DNA from 4 places in the Bradyrhizobium sp. USDA 4502 genome. Region 1 is predicted to be linked to each of the others. Evidence: predicted binding sites of a transcription regulator. Region 1 holds the regulator's gene; each other region holds the start of a gene.
The links. Region 1 encodes HrcA, which represses chaperone genes, less so after heat shock. Its sites were predicted from a motif close to GTTAGCACTCNCNNNNNGNGAGTGCTAAC; they were not measured.
Positions count from the first base shown of each region.

Region 1 (4,797 bases):
CGAAAGCGCGTCGCCTCGACGCTGGTCGGATTGGCCTCGAGCGTGACCTCGACATCGCGCGAGACCTGCCAGTGCTTGCCGATGGCATCGAGCACGGCGCCGACGGTCTGTGGCTGCATCAAGGACGGCGTGCCGCCGCCGAGGAAGATCGAGGACACCTGCCGCCCCGGCACGCGCGCGGCCGTCGTCTCGATCTCGCGGGCGAACGCGCGCACGAAACGCTCCTCGTCGACCGGCGCATGCCGCACATGGCTGTTGAAATCACAATACGGGCATTTCGACAGGCAGAACGGCCAGTGCACGTAGACGCCGAAGGCTTCTCGGTCAGCGTGGCTCAAGGCAGATCTCCGCGAGCTTCACGAAGGCGCGGGCGCGATGCGACAGGCCGAGCCCGAGCGGCGGCAGGCCGTGCTTCTCGATGCTGGTCATCTCGCCGAAGGTCCGCGTGTAGCCGTCGGGCAGGAAGGCCGGATCGTAGCCAAAGCCGGCAGTGCCACGCGGCGGCCAGACCAGGGTTCCATCGGCGCGGGCCTCGACCTCCTCGAGATGATCGTCGGGCCAGGCCACGCACAACGCCGACACGAAGTGCGCCTTGCGCCGGTCCGGTGCGGTGGCGCCGCGTTCCTGCAGCAGCCGCTCGATCCGCGTCATCGCCGCCATGAAGTCCTTGCCCTCGCCGGCCCAGCGCGCCGAGTAGATCCCGGGCGCTCCGTCGAGCGCATCGACCACGAGGCCGGAATCGTCGGCGAAGGCGGGCAGTCCGGTCGCCTTCGCTGCCGCAATCGCCTTGATCGCCGCGTTGGCGCGAAAATTGTCTCCGGTCTCCTCGGGCTCGGCGAGGTCGAGCTCGCCGGCCGACACCACCTCGACGCCGTGCGGCGCCAGCAATTCCCGCATCTCGGCAAGCTTGCCGGGATTATGGGTGGCGATGACGAGCCTTCCGGTGATTCGGCGGTGCATGACCAATCTGACTACGCCACCGCGATCTTTTGCAAGTCGACCAGACGCGCGACACCTTTGCGCGCCAGCGCCATCAGCGCCAGGAATTCACCTTCCGAGAACGGCGTCTTCTCGGCGGTGCCCTGCACCTCGATGATCCGGCCGTCGCCGGTCATGACGAAATTGGCGTCGGTGTCGGCTTCGGAATCCTCGGCATAATCGAGATCGAGCACCGGCGTGCCCTGGTAGATGCCGCAGGAGATCGCCGCCACATTGTCGCGCAACACATTGGTCTTCAGCATGTTGCGGGTCTTCATCCAGTTGATGCAGTCGGCCAGCGCCACCCAGGCACCGGTGATGGAGGCGGTGCGGGTGCCGCCGTCGGCCTGGATGACGTCGCAATCGACCGTGATCTGGCGCTCGCCGAGCGCCTCGAGATCGACCGCCGCGCGCAGCGAGCGGCCGATCAGCCGCTGAATCTCGACCGTGCGGCCGCCCTGCTTGCCGGCCGAGGCCTCGCGGCGGGTGCGTTCCAGGGTGGCACGCGGCAGCATGCCGTATTCGGCGGTGACCCAGCCGCGGCCCTGGCCCTTCAGCCACGGCGGCAATCGCTCTTCCAGCGTGGCGGTCACCAGCACATGGGTGTCGCCGAACTTCACCATGCAGGAACCCTCGGCATATTTGACGACGCCGCGTTCCAGCGACACGGGACGCAGTTCATCGGGTGCACGGCGGCTTGGCCGCATGAAATCCTCCAGAAATCCGAGAAAATTGGCTGGCCGTGCTTGTAGGAGCGGGAAGGGGCAGCGGCAAGGGTTTTGGCGAGGGTTTTCGGCCCCGGTATGGTCCGGTACGAGGGGGCAGAATGCATGCTTGTCATCGGCCTCCCGGATCGACAAATTATGCAGTAATTGTGAGGGACTGGAGTGTGACTCACCACGATCCGATTGGCCTGATCGCGCCGCATGCCGGGCTCGCCCAGCTCAACGAGCGTTCGCGCGACATTTTTCGTCAAATCGTCGAAAGCTATCTCGCGACCGGCGAGCCGGTCGGTTCGCGCAACATCTCGCGCCTGATTGCATTACCGCTGTCGCCGGCCTCGGTCCGCAATGTGATGTCGGATCTCGAGCAGCTCGGCCTGATCTATGCGCCGCATACCTCCGCCGGCCGGTTACCGACCGAACTCGGGCTGCGCTTCTTCGTCGATGCGCTGATGCAGGTCGGCGACCTCACCGAGGCCGAGCGTCAGTCGATCCAGACCCAGCTTGCTGCCGTCGGCCGCGCGCAATCCGTCGAGGCCGCGCTTGGCGAAGCCTTGACGCGGCTGTCGGGACTGACCCGCGCCGCGGCGGTGGTGCTGACGCAAAAGTCGAATGCGCGGCTGAAGCATATCGAGTTCGTCCGGCTGGAGCCGGAGAAGGCGCTGGTCGTGCTGGTCGGCGAAGACGGCCAGGTCGAAAACCGCGTCCTGGCGCTGCCGCCGGGTGTTCCATCCTCGGCCCTGACCGAAGCGACCAACTTCCTCAATGCGCGGATCCGCGGCCGCACGCTGGCCGAAGCGCGGCTCGAGCTCGAGACGGCATTGACGCAAAACCGCGCCGAGCTCGATCAGCTCACCCAAAAGGTGGTCGCGGCGGGCATCGCAAGCTGGTCCGGCGGCGAGAACGAGGACCGCCAGCTGATCGTGCGCGGTCACGCCAATCTGCTCGAGGATCTGCATGCGCTCGACGATCTCGAGCGCATCAAGTCGCTGTTCGACGATCTCGAAACCAAGCGCGGCGTGATCGATCTGCTCGGCCGCGCCGAACGCGGCGAGGGCGTGCGGATCTTCATCGGCTCGGAGAACAAGCTGTTCTCGCTGTCGGGTTCCTCCACCATCATCGCGCCCTACGGCGACGCCCAGGGGCGGATCGTGGGCGTCCTCGGCGTGATCGGACCGACGCGGCTGAACTATGCGCGGGTGATCCCGACCGTCGATTATGCCGCGCGCATCGTCAGCAAGATGCTGGGCGGCTGACCGGAGGGCGATTTCGCTTTCATTTGACGGGTTTTCTTCACCCAAGCCGGAGATTCCTGTTCCCGAGACCGGTATGTTGCGCTTGATTTTCGCCGGCCAAAGCACGATATCCCGGCAAGCAATCCCCAAGATTTGAACCGACGCGAGTTTTCGAGAAGGCAAGCCATGACCGATCCGAACCGGGCCAATGACAACACCGAGAATTCGGCGCCGACGGGTGAGCCCGTGGTCTCGAAGCCGTACATCATGCCTGACGAGCCCGAGGCCGGATCGGCGGAGGCGCTGACCAAGGAACTCGCCGAGGCGCGCGACCGGACGCTGCGCACCCTGGCCGAGATGGAGAATCTCCGCCAGCGCACCCGCCGCGAGGTCGCCGACGCCAAGACCTACGGCATCACCGGCTTTGCCCGCGACGTGCTCGATATCGCGGACAACCTGCAGCGCGCGCTCGATGCGGTGCCGGCCGAGACCAAGGAAGCCGCCGATCCCGGCCTGAAGGCGCTGATCGAAGGCGTCGAGCTGACCGAACGTTCGCTGCTCAACGCGCTGGAGAAGAACGGCGTCAAGAAGTTCGACCCGATCGGCGAGAAGTTCGATCCGAACTTCCAGCAGGCGATGTTCGAGGTGCCAGATCCGTCGGTGCCGTCGGGCACCGTGGTGCAGGTCGTGCAGGCCGGTTACATGATCGGCGAGCGCATCCTGCGTCCGGCGCTGGTCGGCGTCTCCAAGGGCGGCGCCAAGGCCGCCCCGACCGCCGACATCACCGCCTGATCCGTCCGATCCCGGCTGCCCCTTTGCGAGTTCGCGGATTGCGCGGGCTCACGGTCGCGGCTTCTCGTGTGCCTTCGGCCAATAGGTGCCGAAGCTCCAGAGATTTCCCTCCGGATCGCGGCAGGCGAAGTCGCGGCTGCCATAGTCGGTATCGCGCAGTTCCATCTCGATCTTGGCGCCGGCAGCCTTGACCTTCGCGTGCAGCGCGTCGGGATCGCCGACGGCGATATAGATCGAGTCGGTGCGGCGGTGGTCGAGGTCGCCGACCAGCTTGCCATAGGCGTCGTCACGGCTCTGACCCAGCATCAGCATCGAGGAACCATAGGCGAGCTCGGCGTGATGGATCACGCCACCGTCGCGGTAGACGACGTGTTCGGTGAACCCAAGCACCGTCGTGAGCCAATTGGTCATCGCCTCGGCGTCCTTGCAGCGCAGGGTCGGGTAGATGCGGGGCGGTTCGATGTCGTGCGTCATGGTCGCTCACCTCCTTGGCTGACGGCGCCATCCTGCACGAGGCAACGCGGCGTCGGCTTGAAGGTTTGTTACCAGTCCGGCAGCCCATTGTCGGAATGGACCAGCCGGCGGTCGGTCAGCGCCTGGCGGCGCGCCCAGGCGGTTGGCGGTTCGCCTGCGAATTCGACGAACTCGCGGGCGAGATGGGCCTGGTCGGCATAGCCGCTTTCCGCCGCGATCCCCGCCCAGCCGAGCGCGGCGCCGCTTTGTGCCAGGCTGCTCGCTCGGTGAAACCGCATCATGCGCGCCAGCGATTTGGGGGCGAGGCCGAGCTCGGACCGAAACCGGCCGGCAAGATGCTTGCGGCTCCAGCCGATCTCGTCGGCCAATGCCGTGATGCTGATGGCGCCGGCCGAACGCGCCAGTTTTCGATAGGCGAACGCGATTTCGGGAGACGGCATGTGGCCGGCGCGGCGCAGCACGAACGCCTCGATCAGGTCGAAGCGGCGCTGCCAGCACGTCACGGCGCCGAGCTGTTCGCGCAGACGACGGCCATCATGGCCGAGCACATCGTCGATATCGACCATGCGCCCGACCAGGTCGGTCACGGCGCCGCC
Region 1 is NZ_JBSSGF010000001.1:7,537,988-7,542,784, reverse strand. It holds gene hemW (radical SAM family heme chaperone HemW) at 1-338, opposite strand, end outside; gene rdgB (RdgB/HAM1 family non-canonical purine NTP pyrophosphatase) at 325-960, opposite strand; gene rph (ribonuclease PH) at 972-1,685, opposite strand; gene hrcA (heat-inducible transcriptional repressor HrcA) at 1,868-2,956, shown strand; gene grpE (nucleotide exchange factor GrpE) at 3,122-3,727, shown strand; gene ACVW1B_RS35100 (VOC family protein) at 3,776-4,201, opposite strand; gene ACVW1B_RS35095 (helix-turn-helix domain-containing protein) at 4,270-4,797, opposite strand, start outside.

Region 2 (4,797 bases), 6.9 Mb from region 1:
TTCCCGATTGCCCATGACGATTTGCCCTCTTTCACCCAGCGCAGACAGGTGATCTCGCGTTGTGAAAGTGCAACCCGTTTGTCACCGCCGCTGCTAGAGGGGCGAGCAATCTCGCGATAGGCGATGTGAAAGTGCCAGGCTAGTGTGTTTAGATGGCCGATGCGATCCTGAGGATCAGCGTCATCGAAGGGTGATGCGAAGGACGCAACCGATACTTGCCCCAATGGACCAAATAGTGGCACGCTCATCCCATGCTTCAGGCCTGCGTCCCTCGCCTCGTCGAGTACGCGTTTCTCGTCGGGCTGAAGTTGATAGTGATCAGCGAGACGATCCCAAAGGAACGGTCGCGAAAGCGTCGGTGTTCGCCGGACCACCGGATCGATCATATGGTATTTGCGTTTGAAATATCGGTCGCACCACTCGGGTGGCCACTTCACAGCCACTGTGGGCGGTGGACACTCGCTAAGCTGGAGCGGCGCGTCGAAATTAAGCGTCCCGTAGGCAACTTCACTGAATCCCTCCTTCGTGGCAAAGTTTACCAGGAGATCGAACAGCGCTTTGAGCGAATGCGTCTGGCTTGCGCATTCGGTGAAACTAAAAAGATCCACGATCGTAGCCTTGCAGGCCCATTCAGGACTATCAATGTGTGGAGTGACGCTTGTTTCACGGCGAGTTAAATTCCGTTCCATGGCCTGCACTCTTACCTTTTGTCTTCATGAGAGCTTAGGGACGCCCACGTCGCTTTGCGTCACGCTGATCCCGGAGTTTGTTATCCTTCTCCAAGCTGTGCCGGCACAATCGTGCCGTCAAAGAGCGGAGCTTCTGTTCCTGTCCTTCGTGGAGATGCTGAACGTGCGGTTCGGGATTCAGTTGAGAGAGAGCGCTGGTGAACCAGGCGGTGCGCCGCTCGGCCCATACGGTGCTGACATCAATCCTCTACTTGCCGCCGAACCCAACAGCAGCGTCATTCTTCTTACTCCCCTTGCGAGTGGGACCGTGAGCGATTCGCTGATGCTGCTTTCTTGGATGGTCTCATGGATGCGGCCGTCGAGCAGCACGGTGACCGTTTCATGATGGCGGACGCCTGCGCAGGTGCGTTGGAGACGTCCAGCGCACATGAAGAACCCATGACGCAGATGATCCCCGCGCTGAAGGTGCAACTGGAGATACGCACAGTAGCGAGAGCTGCTTGATCCAGAGGATACTTTGCATGCGCATCTCCGAAGGGGAGAGATCGTGAATCTAACACAGCAACTGTCGTGCCAACTGCAGAGCTAGAAAAAAGCGAGCTGGAAACAATGGCTTCCGGGCAAGTCGGGCCCGGAGAATCGCGAACGCATTGCGGTAATGGTGACATCCGAGGAAAACGCGACGCACCATTTGCGTAAGCCCAGGCACAAGTTGGCCCAAACCACGAAGAGGGTAGCTTGCGGCCCTCGCCCTCTCTTCCAACCGGTCGGAAAAAGGAAGCGTTCCCCTCTCACAGCCCGGTCAAGTGCGAATACTGCCAATTGAAGAGCCGATCGTGGTAGACCGTCTTTCCGCTTCTTCCGGTGAAATGGCCGATTCTACTCTGCGCGCACGAGAGTTGCTCGGGCCTACCGAGCCGTTTCTCCGCGAAGGGACCCATTTTGGCAAGATTTGTGTGACCTTCTGATCGACAGTAGGTCGTTGAATCGTAGGACTGTCGTTGAGGCGGCTCAGCACATTCGCTTGTAATCTGCACGTATCCTCGCCACGAATGGTTCCTCTCCGCATAGTAGTGCCGACGAGCCGGAGGGCGCGTCCGGCTGAGATCGGCCATGCAGGTTTTGCTCGCTCGCGCCCCTCGGGCGGCCGTAAGCCTGCCAGGTTGAACCTTTGAAAGCATGGCTCCTGCGGGGCCAAACTCGATGCAGCTACAATCTGGCAAATCACTTCAGCGGTCCATGCCGCCGCCGGGTCTTGGCAAGACTAAGAGTTTTCGTTCGTCGAGTGCGACACAATGGCAGCTCTCTAGGAATTGCCCGCCGCGCCTTTCTCAGGACTTGCTCTGGTCGACCGATGGGTGAGCAATGGTCCGGGGTTCGATGTCCGCTGACATAGACTCGACTATCTCGATGACGCGTCGACGCGTCGGCAGAAGTTCAGAGCGCACGAAAGGCTGTTAAGAGACGAAAGGCCTGTGCGACCTCGTCAGAGCTGTTCTTAGGCGACAAGGGGGCTCCATACGCGAGTAAAGCTTAAAATCGCCCGATCCCCAATGCAAACAGAGAGTTAATCGTAATAATGCGGACAGGACAGGGATGCGAGGGCAGCCGCGGGAAATGTGAGTTTGCGTCACTCGGTGGCCAAGCAGGAATCTGATCACGTCGCGAGGCTCCGGAAGGTAAGGCGCCGCATCCTTCACCGCGAGCACGACTGGAGAAGGGGTGGGCGGCGGCAGATCGATGCGCGAAGGCTGGAGCTCCGTCTCGCGGGAGCCGGCTGCCGACATCCGTCGAATATTCGAAGCCGACGCGCGCCATGTACTGGGTCGCATTCGACGTGAGCTGCCTATTTTTTCTGCCAGAGTCCCTTGCTCCCGCAAAAATCCTATCCTATCTCAGCTCGGCCCGAAACTAGCACTCATGGGCATCGATTGCTAACATCTGAAAATCTCTAGCTCGTGCAAACGCTTAGGAGGACTGCATGAAATTCCGTCCGCTTCACGACCGCGTCGTGGTCAAGCGCATCGACGCTGAAGAGAAGACTGCTGGCGGCATCATCATTCCGGACAGTGCCAAGGAAAAGCCCTCGCAAGGCGAAGTCATCGCCGTCGGCCCCGGCGGCCGCGACGAGAGCGGCAAACTGACCCCGATCGACGTCAAGGTCGGCGACCGCGTCCTGTTCGGCAAGTGGTCGGGCACCGAGGTCAAGATCGACGGCGAAGACCTGCTGATCATGAAGGAAAGCGACATCATGGGCGTGCTCGACGTCCCCGCTTCCAAGAAGAAGGCCGCCTAACCAACCGCTCGCACCGCTCACCCCTGAGGAGCGCCTGCCGGGCGCCTCGCCAAGGGGGAGACCGATCTAAACACTCAGGGAAACCAATATGTCAGCCAAAGAAGTCAAATTCGGCGTCGACGCCCGCGACCGCATGCTGCGCGGCGTCGACATCCTCGCCAACGCCGTGAAGGTCACCCTCGGTCCGAAGGGCCGCAACGTCGTGCTCGAGAAGTCGTTCGGCGCCCCCCGCATCACCAAGGACGGCGTCACCGTCGCCAAGGAGATCGAGCTCGACGACAAGTTCGAGAACATGGGCGCCCAGATGGTGCGCGAAGTCGCCTCCAAGTCCGCTGACGCGGCCGGCGACGGCACCACCACCGCCACCGTGCTGGCGGCTGCGATCGTCCGCGAGGGCGCCAAGTCGGTCGCCGCCGGCATGAACCCGATGGACCTGAAGCGCGGTATCGACCTCGCGGTCGAAGCCGTCGTTGCGGACCTCCAGAAGAACTCGAAGAAGGTCACCTCGAACGAGGAGATCGCCCAGGTCGGTACCATTTCGGCCAACGGCGATGCCGAGATCGGCAAGTTCCTCGCCGACGCCATGAAGAAGGTCGGCAATGAGGGCGTGATCACGGTCGAGGAAGCCAAGTCGCTCGCGACCGAACTCGACGTCGTCGAGGGCATGCAGTTCGACCGCGGCTACATCTCGCCCTACTTCGTCACCAACGCCGACAAGATGCGCGTTGAGATGGACGACGCCTACATCCTCATCAACGAGAAGAAGCTCTCCTCGCTGAACGAGCTGCTGCCGCTGCTGGAGGCCGTGGTGCAGACCGGCAAGCCGCTGGTGATCGTCGCCGAGGACGTCGAAGGCGAAGCCCTCGCCACCCTCGTCGTCAACCGCCTGCGTGGCGGCCTGAAGGTCGCGGCCGTCAAGGCTCCGGGCTTCGGCGATCGCCGCAAGGCCATGCTGCAGGACATCGCGATCCTGACCGGCGGCCAGGCCATCTCGGAAGACCTCGGCATCAAGCTCGAGAACGTCACGCTCAACATGCTCGGTCGCGCCAAGAAGGTGATGATCGACAAGGAGAACACCACGATCGTCAACGGCGCCGGCAAGAAGGCCGACATCGAGGCGCGCGTTGCCCAGATCAAGGCGCAGATCGAGGAGACCACCTCGGACTACGACCGTGAGAAGCTCCAGGAGCGTCTCGCCAAGCTCGCGGGCGGCGTCGCGGTGATCCGAGTCGGCGGCGCGACCGAAGTCGAGGTGAAGGAGCGCAAGGATCGCGTTGATGACGCGATGCACGCGACCCGTGCGGCTGTCGAAGAAGGCATCGTCCCAGGCGGCGGCGTCGCTCTGCTCCGTGCCGCCGAGCAGCTCAAGGGCCTGCGCACCAAGAACGACGACCAGAAGACCGGCGTCGAAATCGTGCGCAAGGCGCTGTCGGCTCCCGCTCGCCAGATCGCGATCAACGCCGGTGAAGACGGTTCGGTGATCGTCGGCAAGATCCTCGAGAAGGAACAGTACGCCTACGGCTTCGACTCGCAGACCGGCGAGTACGGCAACCTGGTGTCCAAGGGCATCATCGACCCGACCAAGGTCGTGCGCACCGCCATCCAGAACGCCTCCTCCGTGGCGGCGCTGCTGATCACTACCGAGGCCATGGTCGCCGAGCTGCCGAAGAAAGCCGCAGCCGGCCCGGCCATGCCCCCGGGCGGCGGCATGGGCGGCATGGGAGGCATGGACTTCTGATCCAGCCGCATCGAACAATACGAGAATTACAGAGCCCCGGCACCAATGCCGGGGTTTTTTCTTGGTGTGCCGAG
Region 2 is NZ_JBSSGF010000001.1:620,146-624,942, forward strand. It holds gene ACVW1B_RS02915 (LuxR family transcriptional regulator) at 1-689, opposite strand, end outside; gene ACVW1B_RS02920 (hypothetical protein) at 1,035-1,193, shown strand; gene groES (co-chaperone GroES) at 2,671-2,985, shown strand; gene groL (chaperonin GroEL) at 3,074-4,723, shown strand.
Region 2: the regulator HrcA is predicted to act here: its motif matches at 2,600-2,628, upstream of groES (co-chaperone GroES).

Region 3 (4,797 bases), 1.3 Mb from region 1:
CAGCCATGCGACCGGTTGCGGGCGCTCTGTGGCGACGATGGCGCCGAGGATCTGCCAGCGCGCGCTGGTCAGCCCGAGCCCGGCCACCAGCCGGTCGCCTGATGTGAACAGCAGGCTGTTGAGCCTGAACAGGTCGGGAATCAGGGTGCTCAGGGCTTCGCCCGCCGGCGTTCGTTTTGCATTCGGCATTTGTCACCATATAAACGTATTGACATCATAATGTCAATTTTTGTATGTATCCATCAGTACGGAATGACATCGTAACACCATATCGAACGGAGCCAACCATGCCGCAGATGCGCCCCCTGGACCCCGCTTTCCCGATCGACCGCCAGCTCGCGGTCGATGCCAGCAACGTCGTGCTCGTCAACCTCTTCACGCTCGATGCGGCCGACGAGGACACGTTTCTCAAGGCCTGGCAGGACGACGCCGCCATCATGAAGCGGCAGCCGGGCTTCATCTCCACCCAGCTGCACCGCGCGCTCGGCGAGAGCCCGGCCTATCTGAACTACGCGGTCTGGGAATCGACCGCCGCCTTCCGCGCCGCCTTCATGAACCCCGAGTTCAGGGCCAAGCTCTCGGCCTATCCGGCCTCGGCGGTAGCCTCGCCGCACCTGTTCCAGAAGGTGGCGGTGTCCGACATCTGCGTCGCGTAACGGACTGTCAGGCCGTCGCGTCAAGGATCGCTCAACTGTGCACGAGCATGCCAACACCGAGCGTGGCGGCAGCGGCCAGAAACGATATGTCCAGAAACCGCAGCGGCGCTTTCGGACGATGACCGGCAGAACCGGAAATGACGTAATAGACGCCATAACCCGCGCCGAGGACGACGAACGTCAGCGTTTGCCTGAGCCAGAACATCAAGACGACCGCAAGATCATCGATGCTGTCCAGGGCATAGGCGCCGACCGCGAGCACGGCGCCGATCGCGTAGAACAGCACGAGCGTCAACGTCAGTGATTTGGCGTCGCGGGACATGCGATGATCCTTGCATCCCGATCGTAATCAAACTGCAAAAAAAGAAGGCCGCCCGGAGGCGGCCTTCGATCTCGATGGGGATGTGGGAGGCTTAGAAGCCGCCCATGCCGCCCATTCCACCCATGCCGCCGCCGCCCGGCATTGCCGGCGCTGCATCCTTCGGCAGTTCGGCGACCATGGCCTCGGTGGTCACGAGCAGACCGGCCACCGAGGAGGCGTCCTGCAAGGCGGTGCGCACCACCTTGGCGGGGTCGATGATGCCCTTGTCGACCATGTCGACATAGTCCTCGGTCTGCGCGTCGAAGCCGAAGGTCTCCGACTTGTTCTCGAGGATCTTGCCGACCACGATCGAGCCCTCGACACCGGCGTTCTCCGAGATCTGGCGGACCGGAGCTTCGAGCGCCTTGAGCACGATGTTGATGCCGGCCTGGACGTCGGCATTCGGGTTGGTGAGCCGGCCGACCGCCTTCTTGGCGCGCAGCAGCGCCACGCCGCCGCCCGGCACGATGCCTTCCTGCACCGCGGCGCGGGTCGCGTTCAGCGCGTCCTCGACACGGTCCTTCTTCTCCTTGACCTCGACCTCGGTCGCGCCGCCGACCTTGATCACCGCAACGCCGCCGGCGAGCTTGGCGAGGCGCTCCTGCAGCTTCTCGCGGTCGTAGTCCGAGGTGGTCTCCTCGATCTGCGCCTTGATCTGGCCAACGCGGGCGTCGATGTCCTTCTTCTTGCCGGCGCCCTTGACGATCGTGGTGTTCTCCTTGTCGATCACGATCTTGCCGGCGCGGCCGAGCATGTTCACCGTGACGTTCTCGAGCTTCATGCCGAGGTCGTCGGAGATCAGCTGACCGCCGGTCAGGATCGCGATGTCCTCCAGCATCGCCTTGCGGCGATCGCCGAAGCCCGGCGCCTTGACGGCGGCGACCTTGAGCCCGCCGCGCAGGCGGTTGACGACCAGGGTCGCCAGCGCCTCACCCTCGACGTCCTCGGCGAGGATCAAGAGCGGACGGCCCGACTGCACCACGGCTTCCAGCACCGGCAGCATGGACTGCAGACCGGACAGCTTCTTCTCGTGCAGCAGGATGTAGGCATCCTCGAGCTCGGCGGTCATCTTCTCGGCGTTGGTGATGAAGTAGGGGCTGAGGTAGCCGCGGTCGAACTTCATGCCCTCGACGATGTCGACCTCGGTCTCGAGCGACTTGTTCTCCTCGACGGTGATCACGCCCTCGTTGCCGACCTTCTGCATTGCCTGCGCGATCATCTTGCCGATCGCGGCATCGCCATTGGCCGAGATGGTGCCGACCTGGGCGACTTCGGACGAGGAGGCGACCGGCTTGGCGCGCTTCTCGATGTCCTTGATCACGGCCGATACTGCCGTGTCGATGCCGCGCTTGAGGTCCATCGGGTTCATGCCGGCGGCGACCGACTTGGCGCCCTCGCGGACGATGGCCTGCGCCAGCACGGTCGCGGTGGTGGTGCCGTCACCGGCGGTGTCGTTGGTCTTGGAAGCGACCTCGCGCAGCATCTGCGCGCCCATGTTCTCGAACTTGTCGTCGAGCTCGATCTCCTTGGCGACGGTGACGCCGTCCTTGGTGATGCGGGGAGCGCCGAAGCTCTTCTCGATGACGACGTTGCGGCCCTTGGGGCCGAGCGTCACCTTCACGGCGTTGGCGAGCACGTCGACACCGCGCAGCATGCGGTCGCGGGCATCTCCGGCGAATTTTACGTCCTTGGCAGCCATTGATTTGAACTCCTGTCAGTTTTGAGAGACGCGCTTGCCGTTTCCGCGCTCGTCATCGCCGGGCTTGACCCGGCGATCCATCGCCTTGGTAAGAACTCTTCGGAAGTGTGATGGATGCCCGGATCAAGTCCGGGTATGACGATGCGAGTGGTGCGGCCGCGCAGTTGAATGGCGCTTACGCCAGCACGCCCATGATGTCGGACTCCTTCATGATCAGGAGCTCCTGGTTGTCGAGCTTGACCTCGGTGCCCGACCATTTGCCGAACAGCACGCGGTCGCCGACCTTGAGGTCGATCGGGATCAGCTTGCCGGCCTCGTCGCGGCCACCCGGGCCGACGGCGACGATCTCGCCCTGGGACGGCTTCTCCTTGGCCGAGTCCGGAATGATGATGCCGCCCTTGGATTTCTCCTCGGCATCGATACGCTTGACCACGACGCGGTCGTGCAGGGGGCGGAAGGTGGATTTAGCCATGACGTTCCCTCTTGGAGGCTCGGTTTCAGGTCCGGTTCATCGGGACCGGCGTTGGATGCCGACCCGGTCGGCGCTGGGCAGGACGCCCGACGCTCTTAGCAATCGTGGTGCGAGAGTGCTAATTGTGGGCCGGGAAATATGGCTTGGCGCAGTTTCTGTCAAGCAAACGGGTTAAGGCCTTGGTGAGGCCAATATAGGATGGTGGACCAGAAACCAAATCGTAGCGATGACGTAATTTTGTCAGACGTCATTGCTCCGTCTTAAGTTTTACGCTTGGCTGCAGGACGGGTGCGGCCGGGACATAGTCGGGGGATGCATATGATCAGGTCATTCAACGCGCGATTGGTCGCACGGTTCGCGGCTGTTTCGGCGCTGACGACACTCTTGGGGGCGTGCGGCAGCATGAGCCTGCCGTCGTTGTCGTCGAACCCTGAGCCGGCGCCAGCCGAGCCGGGGGCCGCCCCCGAAATGCCCGCGAGCATCCGCGCCGATGAGATCGTCGGCCGCTGGGGTCTCGCCTCGTTCCAGAATCCCGCCGATCGCGCCCGCACCGAGGCCGCCGCGCGCGGCCAGTGCAAGCAGCCTTACGTGATCGGCGCCGGCCAGAACGGCGGCGTCATCATGCATCTGGCCGACCAGGCCACCCCGCAGGAACTGCGGCTGAAGGGTTCCCCGAGTGGCAAGAACTATATCGGCCCGCCTGGACCTGTGCCCGGCGAGCAGGACCGCGAGATCGTCTCGTTCGACGGCCGCGTCATGATCACCCGCTTCGTCGACAAGGACGCCGGGGTCCGCTACGGCAACATGGTCTATGTCCGCTGCGCGCCAAGGGCGTAACGGCGGGACTTCGAGCGATCTGCCGACATAGCGCCGCATAGTCGGCGCACCTCTCCCCCTGTGGGAGAGGTCGGATTGCATCGTCAGATGCAATCCGGGTGAGGGGTCTCCCTCCGCGAGTGACCCTTTCGAGATTTGAGTAGGCGGCGACAACCCCATATCCGGCGCGGATTGCATCCGCGCCACCTTCTCCCACAAGGGGAGAAGGGAAGGAGACCCGCAAACACGGCCTTATCGCCGCACGCCAACCCGATTGACGCCGCCATTCAAATTGCCGCCCGCATTGTGGCGGACCGCAGCGCGCGCCACCGGACGAGGCCTGAGCACAACGCCTGCCCGCGCCACGCAGCCTGCCGGATAACCGACATACGTGCAGTAAATCACGGCGTTGGCCGGTGCTGGACTGAGAGCGGCGCCTGCAAACCCCAACATCAGGCTCGCCGCTATTCCCGCAACCGTCACTGACTTGGTTGGAAAAATGTTCGTCCGACGCATGGTGATCCTCCTCATCGCACGTGAACTGAAGGTGATGGAGCCCGCTTCAGATGCGGCCCAAGGTATCGTCAGTGGCAAAAGGGGGAGGCGATGTTGACGTAGATCAACGCCGCGCGCGACCCGTCGCCGCGTGGGATTGATCTGCTTCATCGTGAAAGAGGGCGGCTCAGGGAGCCGCCCTCTTGCGCTGCCGTTGCGCCGGCTTCACTGACAGACGTACATGCGGCCGTCAGCCATCTTGGTCATCGTGCCGGGCTCGCAGCCGATACCATTGGCT
Region 3 is NZ_JBSSGF010000001.1:8,868,076-8,872,872, forward strand. It holds gene ACVW1B_RS41380 (MarR family winged helix-turn-helix transcriptional regulator) at 1-189, opposite strand, end outside; gene ACVW1B_RS41385 (antibiotic biosynthesis monooxygenase family protein) at 288-656, shown strand; gene ACVW1B_RS41390 (hypothetical protein) at 688-978, opposite strand; gene groL (chaperonin GroEL) at 1,070-2,716, opposite strand; gene ACVW1B_RS41400 (co-chaperone GroES) at 2,892-3,188, opposite strand; gene ACVW1B_RS41405 (hypothetical protein) at 3,507-4,025, shown strand; gene ACVW1B_RS41410 (hypothetical protein) at 4,257-4,535, opposite strand; gene ACVW1B_RS41415 (hypothetical protein) at 4,725-4,797, opposite strand, start outside.
Region 3: the regulator HrcA is predicted to act here: its motif matches at 3,283-3,311, upstream of ACVW1B_RS41400 (co-chaperone GroES).

Region 4 (4,797 bases), 3.3 Mb from region 1:
TTTGCCGCGTTTTATAGGATTCCCGAATCAATTTTTCAATGATTCATGGGTGGTCGGCTCTGGGAGGGCTGACCATGCCCGGATGGGAAGACGAACTCGAACGCTGGCTGATGCCGTTCTTGGACCGGCTGGGTCATAAGACCCGGCAGCGGATGTGTCCTCTGTATGTTGCGGGATTGATCGGTCCGGGCGATCGCAAGAGCGTTCAGCCGATGGCGGAACGCCTTGCCACGAGCAACTACGACCAGTTGCACCATTTCATTGCGGACGGTGTCTGGGACGCGACGCCGCTGGAGACAGAGCTGCTCAACCAGGCGGACCGACTTGTCGGCGGCAGGGATGCGGTGCTGGTTATTGATGACACCTCACTTCCCAAGAAGGGTGAGCGCTCGGTCGGTGTTGCGGCTCAATACGCGTCGGCTCTCGGTAAAACGGCAAATTGCCAAACGCTGGTGTCTTTGACGCTTGCTCGCGGCGAAGTGCCCGTGATGGTCGCGTTACGTCTCTTTCTGCCTGACAGTTGGACAAGCGACATATCTCGTTTGAAGCGCGCTCGCGTGCCAGTCGAACATCGAACGGCACGGTCCAAGCCCGAGATTGCTCTAGCCGAGATTGACCGCGCGATGGCAGCCAACGTGCGCTTTGGATGTGTGCTGGCGGATGCAGGATACGGCCTCAGCGCACCGTTTCGACAAGGGCTAACAGAGCGCGGGCTGACCTGGGCTGTCGGCATCCCTCGGCACCAGAAAGTGTATCCGGTCGATGTGAAGCTCATTTGGCCGATTACCAAAGTCCGCGGAAAACCACGAAAGCACCACGTGCCCGATATCTTATCGATTGCCGCAGAACAAATGCTCGCCAGCGCCAAATGGAAAACCGTGAGTTGGCGTAGCGGGACGAAAGGTCGGCTGAAAGCCCAATTTGCTGCTCTCCGTGTCCGGACCGCCGACGGCCCTCCGCAGCGGATATGGGATAAAGGTCAGCAGCATCTCCCAGGCGACGAAGCCTGGCTCATTGGCGAGCAACGTGCGTCCGGGGAGAAGAAATACTATCTGGCCAACCTTCCGGCGGCGACGGATCTGCGCACGCTGGCCGCCACCATCAAGGCACGGTGGATTTGTGAGCAGGCGCATCAGCAGTTGAAGGAGGAACTTGGACTTGATCACTTCGAAGGGCGATCATGGCAAGGTCTTCATCGCCACGCCTTGATGACAATGATTGCCTACGCCTTCCTGCAACATCGTCGCCTCGCATACGCGGGGCGGAAAAAAAAGAATCAACGGGCCTCCGCCTCAGCCAACCATGCCAGCCGTACGTCACGCCATCGTCGATCTCATCCTTCGGCCGCCGTCTCAGCAGTGCCCATATTGCCGAAAGCAGATCCGTGAAAAACAGCGGCGAAAACACAATCTGCCAAAGTAGTGCTAGAAAATCGTCATGCCCGGGCTTGACCCGGGCATCCATCAAAACTGAAAGAGTCTTGCGAAGCAGGATGGATGGCCGGGTCAAGCCCGGCCATGACGACCGCGAAAGGCCTACGCCTTCAGCTCCACCGTCTTGAACTCGGCCGGCAGGATCACTTCCAGCAGTTCGACGCCGTCGGAATAGTCCAGGATCATGTGCCGGATGCGCGGCGGCTGGGTCCAGGCACTGCCTTGCTGCATCAGCGTCTCGCCCTCGCCTTCCATGTAGGTCTTCACCCAGCCCTTGAGCACATAGACCATCTGGAAGTCGACATCGTGGAAGTGCAGCTTCGACACTTCATCGGGATTGCACGGTCCCTGCAGCCGGATGACGTGCGCCTGCGCCAGGCCATGCGAGGCGGCTGATATGCCGAGGTCGCGGTACTTGGCGTAGGCGCGCAGCCCGTCGGCCTTGAAGTCCTCTTCGCGGTGATGGCTGATCGCCACGCGCTGCTTCGGCCGCGCCTTGGTCGCAGCTTTCGGCGCGCTCGTCTTGGCCGCCGAGACGCGGCCTTTCGACTTGATGGTCTTGCGCGCGGACGATTTCGCGGACGTCTTCTTGGCGCCTGCGCCAAGCCCCGACCATTTCTTCTTCACCGCGGTCTTGGCTGCCGATCTTGATGCCGCCTTCTTGGCCATTGTTTCGCCTCCCGTCTTTTTGTGACGGAGACAGGCTAACACAAGTCGCGCGCCGCGAGGCGAGCAAAGGCGCAGAGCCGCGCCCTGCCACGTTTGCGGATCAATGCAGCCGGAACACGCCGTCGACGGCACGCAGCTCGGCCGGCTTGACCAGCTTGGAATGCGCCACCGTCACCGAAAACAGCGGGCCTTCGAGCTTCGCCTGCCAGAACGCGAGGAAATCCTGCAGCGCCGGGAATTTCGGAAACAGGTCGTAGTTCTGCCAGACATAGGTCTGCAGCAACGAGGGGTGATCCGGCATCCGATAGAGGATTTGCGCCGTCGTCAGCCCGTACCCCAGCAACTGCTTCCGGAAATCGTCGGAAACAACCCCACCAACTCGCGAGACCATGCCAACCTCCTGTGACGGAGCGCATTCACGTGGTGGCCGACCTCCCCGCCGGACCACCGGCAATGGATGCGCTCACATGAGAGAAATGTGACGCACGCGACTAACCCATCTCAAGCCTAAATGTTTAATAGGTTGTTGAAATTTCTTGCGTTGGCAGCAGCTTACCGCATCTGCTAATAGCCGCAGCGCCCCACGGGGCGGTATTAAGGATGCCGAAATGATCTCGGTATCCTTTTGGCAGCCGACACTTACGAGTGCCAATTTTTCTGCTAGAGGCACTTGCCCGCCGCCAAGGCTTGGCCTATCTCCTGCCCAGCCAGTCTGGCACTCGCTGGACTGGACTGCTAACTCTCCAAAAATCTACAGCATCTACAAATGTTTAGGAGGACTGCATGAAATTCCGTCCGCTTCACGACCGCGTCGTGGTCAAGCGTATCGACGCCGAAGAGAAGACCGCTGGCGGCATCATCATTCCGGACAGTGCCAAGGAAAAGCCCTCGCAGGGCGAAGTCACCGCCGTCGGCCCGGGCGGCCGCGACGAAGCTGGCAAGCTGATCCCGATCGACCTTAAGGTCGGCGACCGCGTCCTGTTCGGCAAGTGGTCCGGCACCGAGGTCAAGATCGACGGCGAAGACCTGCTGATCATGAAGGAAAGCGACATCATGGGCGTGCTCGACGTCCCCGCTTCCAAGAAGAAGGCCGCCTAAGCGCCTCTTTCCCTCCCAATAAATCATTCCAAGGAAAACCCAGATGGCAGCTAAAGAAGTCAAATTCTCCGTTGACGCGCGCGACAAGATGCTGCGCGGCGTCGACATCCTCGCCAACGCGGTGAAGGTCACCCTCGGCCCCAAGGGCCGCAACGTGGTGCTCGAGAAGTCGTTCGGCGCTCCCCGCATCACCAAGGACGGCGTCACCGTCGCCAAGGAGATCGAGCTCGAGGACAAGTTCGAGAACATGGGCGCGCAGATGGTGCGCGAAGTCGCCTCCAAGTCCGCTGACGCGGCCGGCGACGGCACCACCACGGCGACCGTGCTCGCCCAGGCGATCGTGCGGGAAGGCGCCAAGTCGGTCGCCGCCGGCATGAACCCGATGGACCTGAAGCGCGGTATCGACCTCGCGGTCGAAGCCGTCGTTGCGGACCTCCAGAAGAACTCGAAGAAGGTCACCTCGAACGAGGAGATCGCCCAGGTCGGTACCATTTCGGCCAACGGCGATGCCGAAATCGGCAAGTTCCTCGCCGACGCCATGAAGAAGGTCGGCAATGAGGGCGTGATCACGGTCGAGGAAGCCAAGTCGCTCGAGACCGAACTCGACGTCGTCGAGGGCATGCAGTTCGACCGCGGCTACATCTCGCCCTACTTCGTCACCAACGCCGACAAGATGCGCGTTGAGATGGACGACGCCTACATCCTCATCAACGAGAAGAAGCTCTCCTCGCTGAACGAGCTGCTGCCGCTGCTGGAGGCCGTGGTGCAGACCGGCAAGCCGCTGGTGATCGTCGCCGAGGACGTCGAAGGCGAAGCCCTCGCCACCCTCGTCGTCAACCGCCTGCGTGGCGGCCTGAAGGTCGCGGCCGTCAAGGCTCCGGGCTTCGGCGATCGCCGCAAGGCCATGCTGCAGGACATCGCGATCCTGACCGGCGGCCAGGCCATCTCGGAAGACCTCGGCATCAAGCTCGAGAACGTCACGCTGCAGATGCTCGGTCGCGCCAAGAAGGTGATGATCGACAAGGAGAACACCACGATCGTCAACGGCGCCGGCAAGAAGGCCGACATCGACGCCCGCGTTGCCCAGATCAAGGCGCAGATCGAGGAGACCACCTCGGACTACGACCGTGAGAAGCTGCAGGAGCGTCTCGCCAAGCTCGCGGGCGGCGTCGCGGTGATCCGCGTCGGCGGCGCGACTGAGGTCGAGGTGAAGGAGCGCAAGGATCGCGTTGATGACGCGATGCATGCGACCCGCGCGGCTGTCGAGGAAGGCATCGTCCCGGGCGGCGGCGTCGCCCTGCTCCGTGCCTCCGAGCAGCTCAAGGGCCTGCGCACCAAGAACGACGACCAGAAGACCGGCGTCGAGATCGTGCGCAAGGCGCTGTCGGCTCCCGCTCGCCAGATCGCGATCAACGCCGGTGAAGACGGTTCGGTCATCGTCGGCAAGATCCTGGAGAACAAGACCTACAACTACGGCTTCGACTCCCAGACCGGCGACTATGCCGACCTCGTCAAGAAGGGCATCATCGACCCGACCAAGGTCGTGCGCACCGCGATCCAGAACGCTGCCTCGGTTGCCGCGCTCCTGATCACCACG
Region 4 is NZ_JBSSGF010000001.1:4,204,359-4,209,155, forward strand. It holds gene ACVW1B_RS19515 (IS701 family transposase) at 39-1,388, shown strand; gene ACVW1B_RS19520 (cupin domain-containing protein) at 1,536-2,102, opposite strand; gene ACVW1B_RS19525 (usg protein) at 2,203-2,493, opposite strand; gene ACVW1B_RS19530 (co-chaperone GroES) at 2,886-3,200, shown strand; gene groL (chaperonin GroEL) at 3,244-4,797, shown strand, end outside.
Region 4: the regulator HrcA is predicted to act here: its motif matches at 2,814-2,842, upstream of ACVW1B_RS19530 (co-chaperone GroES).